Regions from separate parts of the Bacillus pacificus genome, predicted to be linked through region 2. Evidence: riboswitches for the same ligand, from Rfam matches in the RefSeq annotation. Region 2 holds a riboswitch; each other region holds the start of a gene.
The links. Region 2 has a riboswitch for thiamine pyrophosphate ahead of tenA (thiaminase II). Riboswitches for the same ligand answer to the same signal wherever they lie in the genome.
Positions count from the first base shown of each region.

Region 1 (4,221 bases), 1.6 Mb from region 2:
TTTGATGTGGAAAATTTCAAAAGAGCTTTTCTTACTCGTATGTCCATTGAAGGTGATGTCGTATTAAATTACGGATACGCAAAAGGCTATAGACCGTTAATGAAATATTTACTTCATTATATGGAAATGAAAGGTGTAGATATTTCGAATAAAGACATTTTAATTACAAATGGATTTACAGAAGGGTTAGACATTGTTCTATCCTCGTTATCAAAGAAATCAGGGCGGGTTATTTGCGAGAATCCGACTCATCATGCTGCACTCAAACTTTTCCGCCTACATGGTCTTGAAGTGGATGGAATAAATATGAATGAAGATGGTATTGATACGAACGAAGTGGAAAAAAGCTTGCGTGAAAAAGAGTTTGATTTTGCGTATTTAATTCCTTCCTATCATAATCCAACCGGTATTGTTACGAGTTCAGAGAAAAGAACGGAACTGATGAGATTATTTTCAAAATATAAGGTTCCTATTATAGAAGATGGATTTAATGAGGAACTACGTTATTCAGGTTCACATTTAGCCCCACTATTAACTTTTGCTGGTGCTGGTAATAATGTGATTTATATTAGTAGCTTTTCGAAGGTACTTTTCCCTGGTTTACGTGTTGGATGGATCATTGCAGATAAAGAGCTGATTCATTATTTAGAAAGTGTAAAAAGAGCAAGAACAATTCACACATCTACTTTAGATCAAGCTGTTCTTTTTCAATATTTACATGAAGGATATTTTGAAAAATATTTAAAAAAGGCAAGGTCTGTTTATAAGAAAAAATATGAGTTAGCTGTTGGGGCGTGTAACGAGTACATTCCGTTTCAAAGAATGACCGGTGATGGTGGACTTCATTTATTTATAGAGTTAGAAGAAAAAATTCATGCCCGCACACTTTTGCAAAAGTGTTATGAGCAAGGGGTTACTTTTTCTCCTGGAGATGTGTTTTATTCTGATGGAGAAGGAGCGACCACTTTTCGATTAGGATTTTCACGTCTGAAAGAAGAAGAAATAGTTCGTGGCATTAAAATAATCGGTGATACAATAAAAAACGAAATTTGGAGTTGAGGAAATGAGAATTGGCGTTATTATGGGAGGAGTATCCTCTGAAAAACAAGTATCCATTATGACTGGAAATGAAATGATTGCAAATTTAGATAAAAATAAATATGAAATTGTACCAATTACATTAAATGAAAAAATGGATTTAATCGAAAAAGCGAAAGACATTGATTTTGCATTGCTCGCATTACACGGAAAATACGGAGAAGATGGAACTGTTCAAGGAACGCTTGAAAGTTTAGGTATTCCTTATAGCGGAAGCAATATGTTATCTAGCGGTATATGTATGGACAAAAATATTTCGAAAAAGATTTTACGTTATGAAGGAATAGAAACACCAGATTGGATTGAACTTACAAAAATGGAGGATCTAAATGTTGATGAATTAGATAAATTAGGATTTCCGTTAGTGGTAAAACCAAACTCTGGTGGCTCGAGTGTGGGGGTAAAGATTGTCTATGATAAAGATGAATTAATTTCAATGCTGGAAACGGTGTTCGAATGGGATTCAGAAGTAGTAATAGAGAAATATATAAAAGGTGACGAGATTACATGTTCCATTTTTGATGGAAAACAATTACCTATTATTTCAATTCGACATGCGGCGGAGTTCTTTGATTACAATGCGAAATATGATGATATTAGTACAATTGAAGAAGTTATTGAACTTCCAGCTGAACTTAAGGAACGTGTAAACAAAGCGTCACTGGCTTGCTATAAAGCATTAAAATGCAGCGTTTATGCAAGGGTGGATATGATGGTGAAGGATGGTATTCCATATGTAATGGAGATTAATACATTACCAGGGATGACGCAAGCGAGTTTACTACCAAAAAGTGCAGCTGCAGCGGGAATTGAATATAGTAAACTATTAGATATGATTATTGAAACTTCATTAAGAGTAAGAAAAGACGAAGGATTTTAAGTAGTGGTATCATGAATAACTTTTGACAGTTACATGAAGTATGTTATGATGAATACAATACGAAAATTAAATATTTTATCCACTAGGGGGGCCTATTATAGGCTGAGATCAAATTGGAATTTGAGACTCTTAGTACCTGATCTGGTTAATACCAGCGTAGGGAAGTGGGAAGGACATTGCTATTTAATAAATAAAAACTGTCAATTTCACTTTCTTTACGCCTGTAAAGAAAGTTTTTTTGTTTTACAGATTTAATAATGGTGGGTAAATACTTAAATTTTATACATAATTGGAGGGACTTAAATGACTTTTTCACAATCATTACGTAAAGAAGTAGATTCAATTTGGGAAGCTAGTTTTCATCATCCTTTTGTAAAAAAACTTGGTGAAGGAACGTTAGATTTAGCTAATTTTCGCTATTACGTGCTTCAAGATTCATATTATTTAAGTCACTTTGCTAGAGTACAAACTTTAGGAGCTGCAAAAGCACTAGAATTAGAAACGACAGCTCGTATGGCACACCATGCTCAAAATACATATGAGGCGGAATTATCTTTACATGAGAATTTTGCGAAGAAATTAGGGATAACACAAGAAGAAAAAGATACTTTTATCCCTGCTCCAACTGCATACGCATATACTTCACATATGTATCGTGCTGCGTATGAAGGGCATTTAGGTGATATCATTGCAGCAATTTTACCTTGCTATTGGCTGTATTATGAAATTGGTGAGCGTTTAAAAGAGTGTCAGCCAGAAGAGCCGATTTATAACGAATGGATTTCTGCTTATGGATCTGATTGGTTCCGAACATTGGTTGAAGAGCAAATCACACGATTAGATGCAATAGCTGAAAAAGTAACAGAGGCAGACCGAAATCGAATGAAACAACATTTTATTATTAGCAGCCAATATGAATATTCATTTTGGGAAATGGCTTATACATTAGAAAAGTGGCCAGTGGATACAGAAGTAAAAGATGTAATAAGATAAAGAAAAGAGGTATTGCTATACGCATGTATGGACAATACCTCTTTTTTAGGTTTTTATAAAATTATTGTAAAAATCACAAATAAAACACTTCTTTATATTGTAATTACTTTTAATTTTTATAAAGGTTATTGGCGTTGTTGATGAAAAAGATTCACTTCAAAAAGAATTGAGAGAAGTATGGCAGAAACAAAGTTATGCTTGGAAGCGGAAGTGCACTCAAACTCATGCAAGCTCAGTTTCAATATCGTGATGAGGATTACAATACATTATTTAATGAATTTAAAGCAATTATGGAAAAGAATCATGAATTAAAGAATGACCTTTATGCATGTCAATATACGTGTTGCAGAAGAACAACCGCGAAAAAACGTGCACACCGGCTTGAAGTTACAAAGTCAATCACAAGCGCTCATTATAGCGCTCAAGGCAGTTTTGTGTTGGATGGTATGAAAAAACTGACAAAAGGAGTACGAAAAGAGCTACATACCAGATTGGCGAAATTATCGAACAGAAATGTAGACGTTGTCATTATAATCGCTCATCCAACGAGAGTTTTAGTGTTAATGAATGTAAAGTATGCCCGACTGGTGATGAATTACGTCGGTTGGGCAGATATTTGTATACACAGCCTAAAAAGAATAGTGGACCGAGAATAGAAAAATCGAGTGGTTTAACACCTGAGGTTGTCAAGAATTTAAATATACAAGGAATACCGGATAAGGATATTGGTATTATGTATGATCCTAACCCTTCGTATGTCGGAAAAAAGAAAAAACATTGGAAACGAGTGGGGATTTGGCAAGGTCCAACTAATATGAGAGAAATAAAAAAGGATAGAGCGAATGGTAGAAGTAGTTGATGTGAAAGGGATGGCGGATACTTAAAAGTTTCATAAAATAGTTAAATTAATAAAAAGCAGTTAGCTTTCGCTAGACTGCTTTGCTCCCTAATGTAGTCTTGTTATGTAATTTAGATGAAGATACTACCTACTAGGAATAAAGCTCCTAGCAGAATTAGAGAATCCACTAAAATTAAGAACTGATTTTTCTGTGGCTTTCGAAGTTCCTTTACCAAGCTAAAAACTGCACTCATTCCGAAACAAATATATATATATAAATCATTATTGTTCCTGAATGTAATAAAAAAGTGAACAAAATCGTTAATTTAATAAAAAACAGGTTAGTAATTCACCAACCTGTTTAAGATTCTTTATTATTTCTTTTCTCTTTAAACTTCTTTGAAATATGAAC
Region 1 is NZ_CP086328.1:2,662,768-2,666,988, reverse strand. It holds gene pdxR (MocR-like pyridoxine biosynthesis transcription factor PdxR) at 1-1,059, shown strand, start outside; gene ddlB (D-alanine--D-alanine ligase) at 1,064-1,978, shown strand; TPP riboswitch at 2,053-2,158, shown strand; gene tenA (thiaminase II) at 2,282-2,971, shown strand; gene LMD38_RS14030 (hypothetical protein) at 3,166-3,627, shown strand; gene LMD38_RS28630 (hypothetical protein) at 3,705-3,830, shown strand; gene LMD38_RS28625 (hypothetical protein) at 4,171-4,221, opposite strand, start outside.
Region 1: it holds a riboswitch for thiamine pyrophosphate, as region 2 does, so the genes downstream of both, tenA (thiaminase II) here and tenA (thiaminase II) in region 2, are expected to answer to the same signal.

Region 2 (4,221 bases):
CTAGCCCTACCCCAAGTACGATAGAAATAGCCACCCCTATTAAAACGACATATAATGTTGCTGGCAAATGAACTGTAAATAATATGTCTTTTAGTTTCCATATCTTCATTACAATCGCAGACGGTGACGGTAAAATGTACATTTCATCTACAATTCTTGCGCCTACTTCCCAAAGAGCAAGTAAAATACTAGAAAGTGTAAGAGCAGGTAATAGCTCCTTCAACCGGTTCATCATACGAGTACCTGCCTTTGCAACATACTAAGAAGCTCATCTTTCAGCGCTAATACTTCTGGTTTATATAAATCTTTTCTTGTCCGATTATGATCAAGCGGTACAATCCTCTCGGTTAAAGTAGTTATCGGTTGCTGCTCTACTACTAAAATTCGATTAGAAAGAAACAATGCTTCTTCCACATCATGAGTGATAAATAAAATTGTTTTTTCCCACTCTTTCCATTGTTCAAACAACCATTCTTGCAAAGAGGCCTTCGTTAAAGCATCCAACGCGCTAAACGGTTCATCTAACAGCAATATCTCCCCACCTGTTAATAAAGTTCGAATAAAGGATACACGTTGTCTCATACCACCAGATAAATCTTTCGGATATTTTGTCTCATACCCTTGTAAGCCAAATTTATGCAATAGTTCCTTCGCCTTTATTTGTGCTTCTTTCTTCTGTACACCTTGGCACTCTAACGGCAGGGCAGCATTCTCAATAATCGTTCTCCACGGCAAGAGCATATCTTTTTGGGGCATATATCCTACAGGATGGCTCTTTGTCTCTGTCAGCTCTATCTGTCCCGTACTTGCTTCTTCTAAACCTGTAATAAGGCGAAATAAAGTACTTTTCCCGCATCCACTCGGTCCGATAATGCTTACAAACTCTTTATCTTGTATAGAAGCATTTAATTCATTAATGATTGGCTTCTCATCATAATGAAAAGAAACATTATGAAACTGTAGTATGTTCTTGCTCCTCAAATCCCCACATCTCCTTACGGTAGGACATATCCCAGAATAAATATTCAAATCGACTGGAATATAGGAAAATCTCCTCTAATCGATCTAGCTCTTTTTCAGACTTTCCAACTGCCATTTCATTTAATAAATCGATTAACCAAACACAAAGGTTGCCATATTCTTCAGAGCTATAGCCTTGAATCCACTCACCAAAGAACTCATGATCTCTTGCTCCAGGAATATCATTTAAACGCTTTCCAATCTCCCAGTAGCTCCACATACATGGAAGAAGTGCTGCTATTAATTCCGCAAGTGTGCCATTTTGAGATACAGACATCATGTAATTTGTATAAGCTAAATTTTTAGCAGATGGCTTTGCAGACTCTATCTCCTCTATAGAAATTCCAAGTCTTTTTGCATACTGTTTATGAATGGTCATTTCTCCATTTAATATCCCATCAATTTGTTCAGCAAATTTCCCCATAACTTGTGGATTTGTTGCCTTTACAACACCGATCGCATATAACTTTGCATAATCTAACAAGTATAAATAATCTTGAATAATATAATACTGAAACTTATCTTTTTCTAACGTACCATCCCCCATACCTACAACAAATGGATGATTATGACTCATCTCCCAAACTGGTTGTACAGTTTCTAATAATCTATCGCAAAATTTCATTTCTCTATCCCCTTTCAATTTATATATCTAAATAAAAAACCACTTCTAAATAAGAAGTGGTTACAGCAAATAAAATTATAATTTATTCGTTGCTCCACTTCCCTTCGCTAGTATTACCTAGATCAGGTCTGTAAGGGTTAAGGATTATTCCTCTCTCAGCACAACAAGCACCCCTAGTGGTTTCAATATGAAATTTTCAAATAAAAAAGCCCCGTTTCTATACGCAAAGAAACGGGGACTCATTATTAGTGTCCGAATTGCTTCCCTACGCTAGCATAATCTAGATCAGGTAATAAAAAGGATCAAAGACTTAAGGCCTTACTCTCAGCTGGCAACACCAGCTCTCCTAGCAAACTATAAAATTATCACTGTCAGTATAACATCGTAATAAGACATCATCAACTGTTTTAATTTTCTCAATTGTCAACAAAATAACAAAACCATATAATACTTATATTCTATCTTAGAAATTATTATCCTAATGAATTGGATAAAAAGGAATCATTATCCTCAAAAAATTTATTTTTATATTGATTTCATATTACATTTATGTGAATACACCCACTATATTATATCTTTATACTATAATAAAATTACAACTATACAACTAGAGGAGGTCTCTATTATATGAATATGAAAGCTACTGCTTTAACAGCAACTACTGTCGCAATTGCTTCTTTACTTCCTTCTATGGGAGAAACAAATGTACAAACAGCCAACGCTGAACAATTATCTAATGTGAAAACTGGATATGTCAAAGTCGATCAAGTAGCCTTACATACAAAAGATAACGCAAATAGCTCATCAATTGATACAATTCGCTTTAATACGAAAGTGAATATACTTGAAACAACTAATGGCTGGTATAAAGTATCTGTTAATAATAAAGTAGGTTACGTACAAAAAGATTCTATTCTACTAAAAAACAAACTTCAATCTAATAATCAATATATCGTCAATGCCAATGCATTAAACGTTCGTTCTGAACCTAATTTAGAATCTTCAATTTTAGATGTATTACCAAATGGAAAATTCGTTACTATTCAAGAAGAACAAGGTGAATGGTATAAAATTTTACATAATGGCAAAACAGGTTACGTACAAAAGGCATTCGTATCTAATGGTTCACAGCCTTTAGTAAAAGGCATCACAGTTCAAAATAATACGAAATACACAGTTGCAACACCTAAACTTAATGTGCGTAGCAACGCTAGTACAAGTAGTGCACTACTTGGTTCATTACAAAATGGTACACAATTACAAGTAGTGGAAACTGTAGGAACTTGGTATAAAATTCGTTTTGGCACAGGATACGGATACGTGGCAAAGCATTATGTAGTGCAAAATCAATCACAAGCTCAAACGGCTCAACCTACTTCCATTCCAGCAGTTTTCAAATTCCCTACTCAAGGAAAAATTAGCTCAACCTTTGATATGCGCTGGGAACAAATGCATTATGGTATAGATATCGCAGCTCAGGGTAATGTCTCTATCCAGGCGGCGGCTGCAGGTAAAGTCGTGAAATCATATTATTCAGCTAGCTATGGCAATGTTGTGTTCATCGCCCATCAAATAAACGGGAAATTATATACAACAGTCTATGCTCACATGAAAGATCGCACTGTACAAGCTGGTGATCAAGTACAAGCTGGACAATTAGTAGGTCATATGGGCAACACAGGTCATTCATACGGGCAACATCTTCATTTTGAATTGCACAATGGAGAATGGAATTTTGAAAAAACAAATGCAGTAAACCCACTGCCATATTTAGTTAGGTAAATTGTATGCCACGCAATATACCTCTCTTAATTGAATACTTAGCCTTTTTAGGCTTAATCTGTTGCTTAGTAATTTATAATACAAATACTGTATTTCTATCTATTATCATTGCTTTTGTTGCTTTAGAAATTATGATGGAAGCTTTTCAAGTTCAACTAAAACAAAAAATTGCCCATATTTATAATGCCATCTTTCTATTAAGTGCTTTAATAACAAATATTATTAGTAATGGTTTTTATTTATCTACCGTATTCCCCGTATTTTTTATGGCTGTTTTATTATTCATAGCTAGATACATTCATGTCCCTAATAACAAAAAACACGAACAAGAAGCTTAGAAAGAGGAGACACTGTGTACCAATCTTTCAAAGATAATCCAATAAAATATATATTGAATTTATACAAAAAAACAAATACTTTTTTTGGTATACAAGGAAGCTATACGGCACAATTTCTCCTTTATGGAATGTTATTTCTCGTCTTAATTACATTCTCCTTGCTTTACTAATAACAAAAGGATCTCACAATTGAGATCCTTTTTAATTTATATAGAAAATGCTCTTTACCCGCAAGCATATTTTTCATAAATAAAGCTAAGGTTATATTTTTTCTCTAAGCTCATTCTTTGTTCATCATCACACCAATAGAACAAAATATCATGAATCGTTGCATAACGCTTATTTTTAAGAAACAGTTTAAAGAAAGATGGTAAACAGTCATGTAATTGTATAAATATATAATTGCGTAATATTTCTTCTTTATATTTAATGCCCTTACAAATATACAATAATTCT
Region 2 is NZ_CP086328.1:4,309,408-4,313,628, forward strand. It holds gene LMD38_RS22300 (ABC transporter permease) at 1-232, opposite strand, end outside; gene LMD38_RS22305 (ABC transporter ATP-binding protein) at 232-981, opposite strand; gene tenA (thiaminase II) at 950-1,645, opposite strand; TPP riboswitch at 1,728-1,830, opposite strand; TPP riboswitch at 1,891-2,003, opposite strand; gene LMD38_RS22315 (SH3 domain-containing protein) at 2,273-3,427, shown strand; gene LMD38_RS22320 (hypothetical protein) at 3,433-3,765, shown strand; gene LMD38_RS22325 (DUF3965 domain-containing protein) at 3,990-4,221, opposite strand, start outside.

Region 3 (4,221 bases), 1.1 Mb from region 2:
TAATGAAAGCAGAGCCTATTGTAAATAAAGCGACTCCTTACGAGGCAATTTTGAAGTTTGATGTATTATCAGCAACGGGAACAGCAATTTTAATTGCTTGTCTCATTTCCATGCTGATTTTGAAAATGAGTGTAAAAGATGCAGTGGTAACATTTAAAGAAACTTTAAGTGAACTTAAAATGCCAATTTTATCTATTGGATTTGTATTAGGATTTGCATTTATCGCAAACTATTCTGGGCTATCTTCTACACTAGCATTGGCACTAGCAGGAACTGGCGGACTATTCCCGTTCTTCTCACCATTCTTAGGATGGATTGGCGTATTCTTAACAGGGTCTGATACGTCAGCGAATGCATTATTCTCAAATTTACAAGCAATTACAGCGCAGCAAGTCGGTGTATCTGAAGTACTCCTCGTTGCAGCGAATACAACGGGCGGTGTAACCGGAAAAATGATTTCTCCACAATCGATTGCCATTGCTTGTGCAGCAGTTGGACTTGCTGGGAAAGAATCAGATTTATTCCGGTTTACAGTAAAGCATAGTTTGTTCTTCGTAATAATTGTGGGGATTATGACTTATGTTCAGGCTTATTATTTAACTTGGATGATTCCGTAAGTGGAATATTATAAATAAAAACAAGCGATTTTAAATGAATCGCTTGTTTTTATTTATATACAAAGAGTTAAAAAACATTGAAATTTTAACTCTTTGTATATAAAATGATTCTTAAAAATAAAATTATGTATGGATATAGATTTTTGGAACGATAATATAATGGAGGAGTGAGTAATATGTATGAAAGGTTATCTAAGATTTATTATAAGGACTCTTCTGATTATCAAGCAGAATACGAAAAGCGTATTAATAGTTATGGAACTGTAAGGCTTCCTTTTAGAATTAAGCCACTAAAAAGTAGCGATGAGTTTGAGTGCTTCTATGTCAATCACATGGAATTAGATATTCTTCATGAACAAATTATTAAACAAAGTAATGAAATTCAATTTGTTGCCGATAAATTACCTCCTATTGCAATTAGACAATATATTCAAGCAAAGTTAGTAGATGAATTAATAAGTACTAATGAAATTGAAGGTGTACAAAGTACCAGGGCTGAAATGACTGATGCGATGGCTGTAAGAGAAAAAAAAGCAACAAAAACTCAAAAAAAGGTTAGACATTTGAGCTTGGTAAATTCGTATTTTAAATTGCTTTCGGATAAAAATAGTAAAATTACTAGCTTAGAACAAATTAAAGAAATATATGACTCCCTAGTAAAAGATGAAATAAAAGAAGAAGATCAATTAGATGGAGAAATGTTTAGAAGGGGACCAGTAGATGTAGTAACTTCTACTCAAAAAGTGATCCATAAGGGAGTCTACCCGGAGATACTTATACAAAATTCATTAAAAGACTTAATAAAATATTTAAATGAATATAATGCACCGATGTTATACAAAATTGCAGTAACACATTATTATTTTGGATATATACATCCTTTTTATGATGGGAACGGGCGTACCTCCAGGTATATTGCTAGTATGTATTTAAAAGAGGAATTAGATCAATTAACAGCACTTACTTTATCCTATTCGACTAATAAGTTGAAGCAGTATTATTATGATATTTTTAATGAGAGCAATAATCACTTAAATAAAGGTGAATTAACGTTTTTCTGCCAAACATTTTTTTCTATTGTGTATCAAGCACAAGAAGACATATTGGAAGATTTAGCGGAAAGGGTTGAAAAAATAGGTCAATTGCATCAATTGATAAACGAACTTGAAGAATTAGATTCTCTGTGTCAGGATATTCTTTTTGTCATTGGTCAAGACTATATTTTTGGCTTAGAAGGAGAAGGAATTGAGAAATCTGTATTGATTAAGGGGTTAGATGTGACAAAGTATAAAGTTGATAAATCTTTGAAGCAACTAAGAGAACAAAATTTAGTTATAAACACGAAGAATAATCCAGTAAAAGTTACGTTAAGTAGTAGATTATCAGATCAACTTTAGTTAAATCGAAAATTAATCAGTTTTCATTTTTCAGATTATCGTGTATGATGAGAAAGTATTGAAAATTAAATCAGTGATAAACTAGGGGTGCCTAACGTATGCGTAGGCTGAGAGAGAAGCGCGTGAACTTCTTAACCCTTTGGACCTGATCTGGCTCGTACCAGCGTAGGGAAGTTAACGGCTTTACATAATGATGTCTTTTATGAGCCAGGTCCTTATTTTTTTATGGACCTGGCTCTTTTTATTTTGGCATACGCTGGCCATATCTCGTCCTTGTCACGTACAGGGGGGCAACAAAGGTTATGAAACAGTCTGTTTCAGCTGAGCAAATTGAATTGAAATCGAGTTTACCAGGAAGTAAGAAAGTGTATGTGGATGGACCACGCGAAGGTATGAAGGTGCCGATGCGTGAGATTGAACAAAGCGATACAAACGGCGTTCCGAATCCGCCAATTCGTGTGTATGATACGAGCGGTCCTTATACGGATCCAGAGTATAAAGTGGAGTTAGAAAAGGGGTTGCAGGCGCCGCGCCACTCTTGGATTCTAGAGCGCGGGGATGTAGAAGCATACGAAGGGCGCGAAGTGAAACCAGAGGATGACGGTGTGAAGGTGGCTTCAAAACATACACCTGTTTTCCCGCAGATGGATCGCAAACCGCTTAGAGCGAAGCAAGGTGCAAATGTTACGCAAATGCATTATGCACGTAATGGCATCATTACGTCTGAGATGGAATATGTTGCGATTCGTGAAGGAGTAGAGCCGGAGTTTGTTCGTAAGGAAATTGCGGAAGGTCGCGCTATTTTACCAGCGAATATTAACCATCCTGAAGCAGAGCCGATGATTATCGGACGTAATTTCCACGTGAAGGTTAATGCAAATATCGGAAACTCTGCTGTATCTTCTTCTATTGCAGAAGAAGTAGAGAAGATGACGTGGGCTACTCGCTGGGGTGCAGATACAATTATGGATTTATCTACAGGTAAAAACATTCATACGACACGTGAGTGGATTATTCGTAACGCGCCTGTACCAGTTGGAACTGTACCAATCTATCAAGCTCTTGAAAAGGTAAACGGAATTGCAGAAGATTTAACGTGGGAAGTGTATCGTGATACGTTAATTGAGCAAGCGGAGCAAGGCGTAGATTACTTTACGATTCACGCTGGTGTATTACTTCGTTACATTCCCATTACTGCAAAGCGTACGACAGGTATCGTTTCGCGTGGTGGTTCAATTATGGCGCAGTGGTGTTTATTCCATCATAAAGAAAACTTCCTATACACTCATTTTGAAGAGATTTGTGAAATTATGAAGCAGTATGATGTTTCGTTCTCTCTTGGAGATGGATTACGTCCAGGTTCGATTGCAGATGCAAATGACGAAGCGCAGTTCTCTGAGCTTGAAACACTTGGTGAATTAACGAAGATTGCTTGGAAACATGATGTGCAAGTTATGATTGAAGGGCCTGGGCATGTACCGATGCATTTAATTAAAGAAAATATGGAGAAAGAGCTTGATATTTGTCAGGGGGCGCCATTCTATACACTTGGGCCGTTAACGACAGATATTGCACCAGGTTATGACCATATTACATCCGCAATTGGAGCTGCGATGATTGGCTGGTTTGGAACAGCGATGCTTTGTTATGTAACGCCGAAAGAACATTTAGGTTTGCCGAATAAAGATGATGTACGCGAAGGTGTTATTACGTACAAAATCGCTGCGCATGCAGCTGATCTGGCGAAAGGGCACAAAACGGCTCATCAGCGTGATGATGCACTTTCAAAAGCTCGTTTTGAATTCCGTTGGCGCGATCAATTTAATTTATCTTTAGATCCTGAACGTGCAATGGAGTATCACGATGAAACATTGCCAGCAGAAGGTGCGAAAACGGCTCATTTCTGTTCCATGTGTGGACCGAAGTTTTGTAGTATGAGAATTTCACATGATATTCGTGAATATGCAAAAGAAAATGATTTAGAAACGACAGAAGCAATTGAAAAAGGAATGGAAGAGAAAGCGAAAGAATTTAAAGAAACGGGTAGTCATTTATACCAATAACACGTTACACCTCTTTACTTGATTGATCACACTGTAGTACCTAACTTAAATATAGAAGAAGCCCGCTTTGCTAAGACGGTAGCAAAGCGGGCTTCTGTTGTTTATCCTGCTATTTGCGGGCAGTGAGACCCCTCACTGATTAAA
Region 3 is NZ_CP086328.1:162,455-166,675, forward strand. It holds gene lldP (L-lactate permease) at 1-617, shown strand, start outside; gene LMD38_RS00745 (Fic family protein) at 794-2,014, shown strand; TPP riboswitch at 2,088-2,203, shown strand; gene thiC (phosphomethylpyrimidine synthase ThiC) at 2,317-4,077, shown strand.
Region 3: it holds a riboswitch for thiamine pyrophosphate, as region 2 does, so the genes downstream of both, thiC (phosphomethylpyrimidine synthase ThiC) here and tenA (thiaminase II) in region 2, are expected to answer to the same signal.

Region 4 (4,221 bases), 330 kb from region 2:
CTCTTTATTTACATCTGGAACGGCTTTAATTAAAATATCAGCAGCTTCTTTCGGTTCTTTAATTGCAAAATTATACCCCTCTGTCGTTGCACTCATAAACTTTTTCACAAAGTCTTTATCTTGCTTCGTATGTTTTTCACTCGTAATAATAACAGGACTATAGAAATCAAGCGCTGGGTCTAAGTCTTTCACCATAATCGTATTTAACTCTTTTCCTTGGCGCTTCGCTTCAATACCGTCCCATCCGTAATATATCCATTCAAAGTCTGCATCACGACCAATTGATTTAAAGAAATCTGTTTGTCCTAAGATGATTTTTTCCACTTTATTAAAATCGGCTTGATTTTTCTCCATAATTGTCTTTAATGTAGCTTCTTCCGCTGGTCCTCCCCAGCCACCATAACGTTTACCTTCAAAATCTTTCGGCGAATTCATGTTATCTTTCTTAAGCGATGCAAAAGCTGAAGTATTATGCTGAATAATCGCTCCTACTGATACAACAGGAATACCTTCCACACGAGCCAACGTTACATTTTCTTGCGCGCTTATTGCGAAGTCAGCTTTTCCTGAAGCTATCATTTGCTCTGCCGTCACATTATCACCAGGCTGAATAATTTCTACATCTAAGCCTTGCTTTTTATAATAATCTTTCGCTTTCGCTACATATAAGCCAGTATGATTCGTATTTGGAAACCAATCTAGCACTACTTTTACTTTTTGATCTTTACTTGCACTTTCTTCTTTCTTCGCCGGATTACATCCAGCCACACCTACCGCTAATAAGGCAGCCAACATAACTTTTAAACCTTTTTTCATTTTCTGCCGTCCTTTCTATATATCCATGGTGCTGTTATTCTTGCCATAAACTCCACGATAAAATACAGACATAATGTCACCATAACAATAATTGCTGCAACACCAAATACTCGGGCTGTTAAAAAGGATTTCGTAGCCCTTGTAAGCATAACTCCTAATCCTTCACTGGCACCGAGCCATTCTCCAATAATCGCTCCCATTAGGCTATATGTAACTGCAATTTTTAAACCGGAGAAAAAGTATGGAAGCACTGCTGGAAACTTTACTTTCTGGTAAACTTGCCATTTCGTTGCCTTCATCGTTTGCAACAACTTCAACATATTTTTATCTACCGTTTGAAAACCTTCTAAAATGCTAAGCGCAATCGGGAAGAAACAAACGAGTATGACTACCATTACTTTCGGTAGCATTCCATATCCAAACCAAATAATAAATAACGGTGCAAGTACAACGATTGGAATCGTTTGCGAAATAACAAGCAACGGATTTATTAAAATACGAAATAAAGGGATAACGTCCATAAGAATTGCAATGCTTGTCCCAATTAAAATCGCAAAGAAAAGTCCAATTATAACCTCTTGCAGCGTCTGCATCGTATTCGGTAATAGTAAATCTTTCATTCCAATTAATTCTTGAACAATGGCAGAAGGCTTCGGTAAAATCCACGGTTCAATTTTAAATAATGAAACAGATCCTTCCCATATCGCAATGAGAAGGATAAGCCAAATTGCTGTAATTATTTTAGATTGCTTCTGGTTTTGCATATTCATCACGGTACTTCCAAACTTTTTCATCTATCGTTACACCAGTGCTTGGACGATAATGGATTTTAATAGAAGTAATCACTTCTTCTGCTCCAGCATCCACACAAGCTTGTTGTGCCCGTTTAATGATATCAAGAAGTACATCTAATTCTCCTTCCAGCGTTGTTTCCATTGCCCCTACTTCATAACGAACTCCCGATTGTTGTACAACCTCAATCGCTTTATCAACAACAGAATACACGTCTTTGTTCTTTGCTTGTGGTACTACTGAAAACGAAATTGTAACTTGTTGTGACATAGTAAAATCCCCCTTATGAAATTAAATTTTAAAACAAGAAAAGGCTTTCCTACTGCGTAGGAAAGCCTTGTATGCAAGTTATTATAGAATAACATATGCTACATCACTTTAAGTAACTCCCTACGCTGGCATTATCCAGATCAGGTTGAGGGTCGATGTTTGCTCACATCCTCTCAGCCAATTGGCTCCCCGGTCCTTAATTCGTTTTCATTGTAGCATGATTTATTTTATTGAACAAACAAAAGCATGTATAATCATTTCATTTAACTTTTGAATTCCCCAATTAACTCTTGTAGCTCCTGTGAGAGCCAGCTTAAAGAACTGGCTAATTCAGCAATATCCTGTACAGACATTTCCTGTTCTTTCATACTTTCTTCAACATTACTACTACTATTCGCATACTTATTTGCAATAAGTGATAGTTCATTTACAACACGAACAATATTTTGGCTATTTTGCAATATATTATTTGAATTGCTAGAAACAACTCCAACTTGATTGGTAACAGTTTGTGCTGATTTCGAAATTTTTTCAAAGAAAGCACCACTACTTTCAACAAGTTTCATTCCAGACTCTATTTCTTTTGAGGTTTTTTGCATTGAAACAACAGCTTCTTCCGTTCCGGCTTGTGTTTCCCCTATTAATTTTGCTATATCTTTTGCTGATGCTTCCGTCTGCTCTGCTAATTTACGCACTTCATCAGCAACAACGGCAAATCCCTCTCCAGTTTCCTCAGCACGTGAAGCTTCAATAGTAGCATGTAAAGCTAGCGAATTCGCTTGATTTGAAATACTTGTAATTACAGTTACAATATCACTAATTTCTTTTGATCTTACTTCCAAAGAATAAATGATAGAAGATAAATCTTGTACTGCATTTTGTATTATGTTCATTTGATTCATCGTCTGTTCAATAATACCATTTCCTTTTTCTGAATGATGCTTCGTACCTTCAGACTCTTTCGTCATTTGTTTTGCAATATTAGTGATCTCTTCCATCCTATCTTCCATTTCATATACAATATCTAAATACTTTGGTACTGACGTTTCTTGCAATTGAACGCCAGCCCTTAACTCAACTATAGAACTTACGATTCCTTGGACTGCCATGCTATTTTCTTTCGTACTCACTGACAATTCTTGTGAAGATGCGGAAACCTGTTCTGCTGTCTGCTTTACTTTATCTATAATTCCTTTAAACTTCTCGATGGTATTATTAAAATACGCATTAATAATACCAATATCATCTGGTCTTTCCTCTAATTTAATACTTAAATCACCTTCACCAACTCTGCGTAATCCTTCACGTAAATCCCGCAATGGAGCAAGTGCGTTACGTACGATTAAGAATTGAATAACAGTTGCAATTAAAACAGAAATACAAATAAACATTAAACCTTGTATAATGAATTTTTCCTTTGTAATAGGAACAATAGAGGCATCTACATCGGCAGCAACAATTGCCACAATATTTCCGTCTCCATCTTTAATTGGCTCTAATATCGTTACCCATGTTCCTAATACGTCCTCATATACTTCTGTCATATTTGCCTTTTTCGTGCTCATTACCTTATCGTATGCTTTCATCCAAAGATCTGGTTGTTTATAATATTCTCCCGGCCTTACTTCAACAACATTTGCTAACTCTGTAGACAAATCGACGATTAGTAACTCACCTTTTTCGTTTTCTTTTGCTCCAACAATATAGATTTGTCCAACGCTATTCAATTCTTCCGTTGCTTCATCTAATTTCTCTGTTAACTTCTCTCTCTTTTCTCTTTGTGCTACTGGGTCTTTTGTAACATCTCTCACCATTTGTTCGTCTAATTTATGTAATACCGTATCTCCTGTTTCAAAGGAATGCCTTTCAAATATAGACATCATGCTATTTTGAAACATGTTAAAACTTAACGCTCCCATAGTACCAACAAGCGTCAAAATAACTAGCACAGTTAACAATACATTCTTTTGAAGAAATGATAGCTTGTGCCAATATTTTTTCATCAACATCACCTTTCTTAATTAACTTAATATAAAGGAAAACTATTAAAATAGAAACCTTATCAACAGCTGATAAGGTTTCTCATTTGTTCGCAAATAAAAAAAAGACCAATGAAAAAGCATTGGTCAAGACCAACCCTATCCGTCCGGTAACTGGCTAGCGTAGCCTTTCGGCCTTAGCTCCTGTAGTTTTGCGTCCTAATGTTTCCACCAGTTTGCCTTTCTCGCTGAACGAGTTGAACGATATGGGAGTTCTATGAGAATTACATTGTTCTCTATCAAAGATTACAACATAAAAATTAAAATGTCTACCTATTTAGAGATGCAAATGCAAAGTTTTAAT
Region 4 is NZ_CP086328.1:4,636,181-4,640,401, forward strand. It holds gene LMD38_RS23945 (ABC transporter substrate-binding protein) at 1-816, opposite strand, end outside; gene LMD38_RS23950 (ABC transporter permease) at 813-1,586, opposite strand; gene LMD38_RS23955 (MTH1187 family thiamine-binding protein) at 1,558-1,878, opposite strand; TPP riboswitch at 1,979-2,080, opposite strand; gene LMD38_RS23960 (methyl-accepting chemotaxis protein) at 2,142-3,881, opposite strand; cyclic di-GMP riboswitch class I at 4,024-4,108, opposite strand.
Region 4: it holds a riboswitch for thiamine pyrophosphate, as region 2 does, so the genes downstream of both, LMD38_RS23955 (MTH1187 family thiamine-binding protein) here and tenA (thiaminase II) in region 2, are expected to answer to the same signal.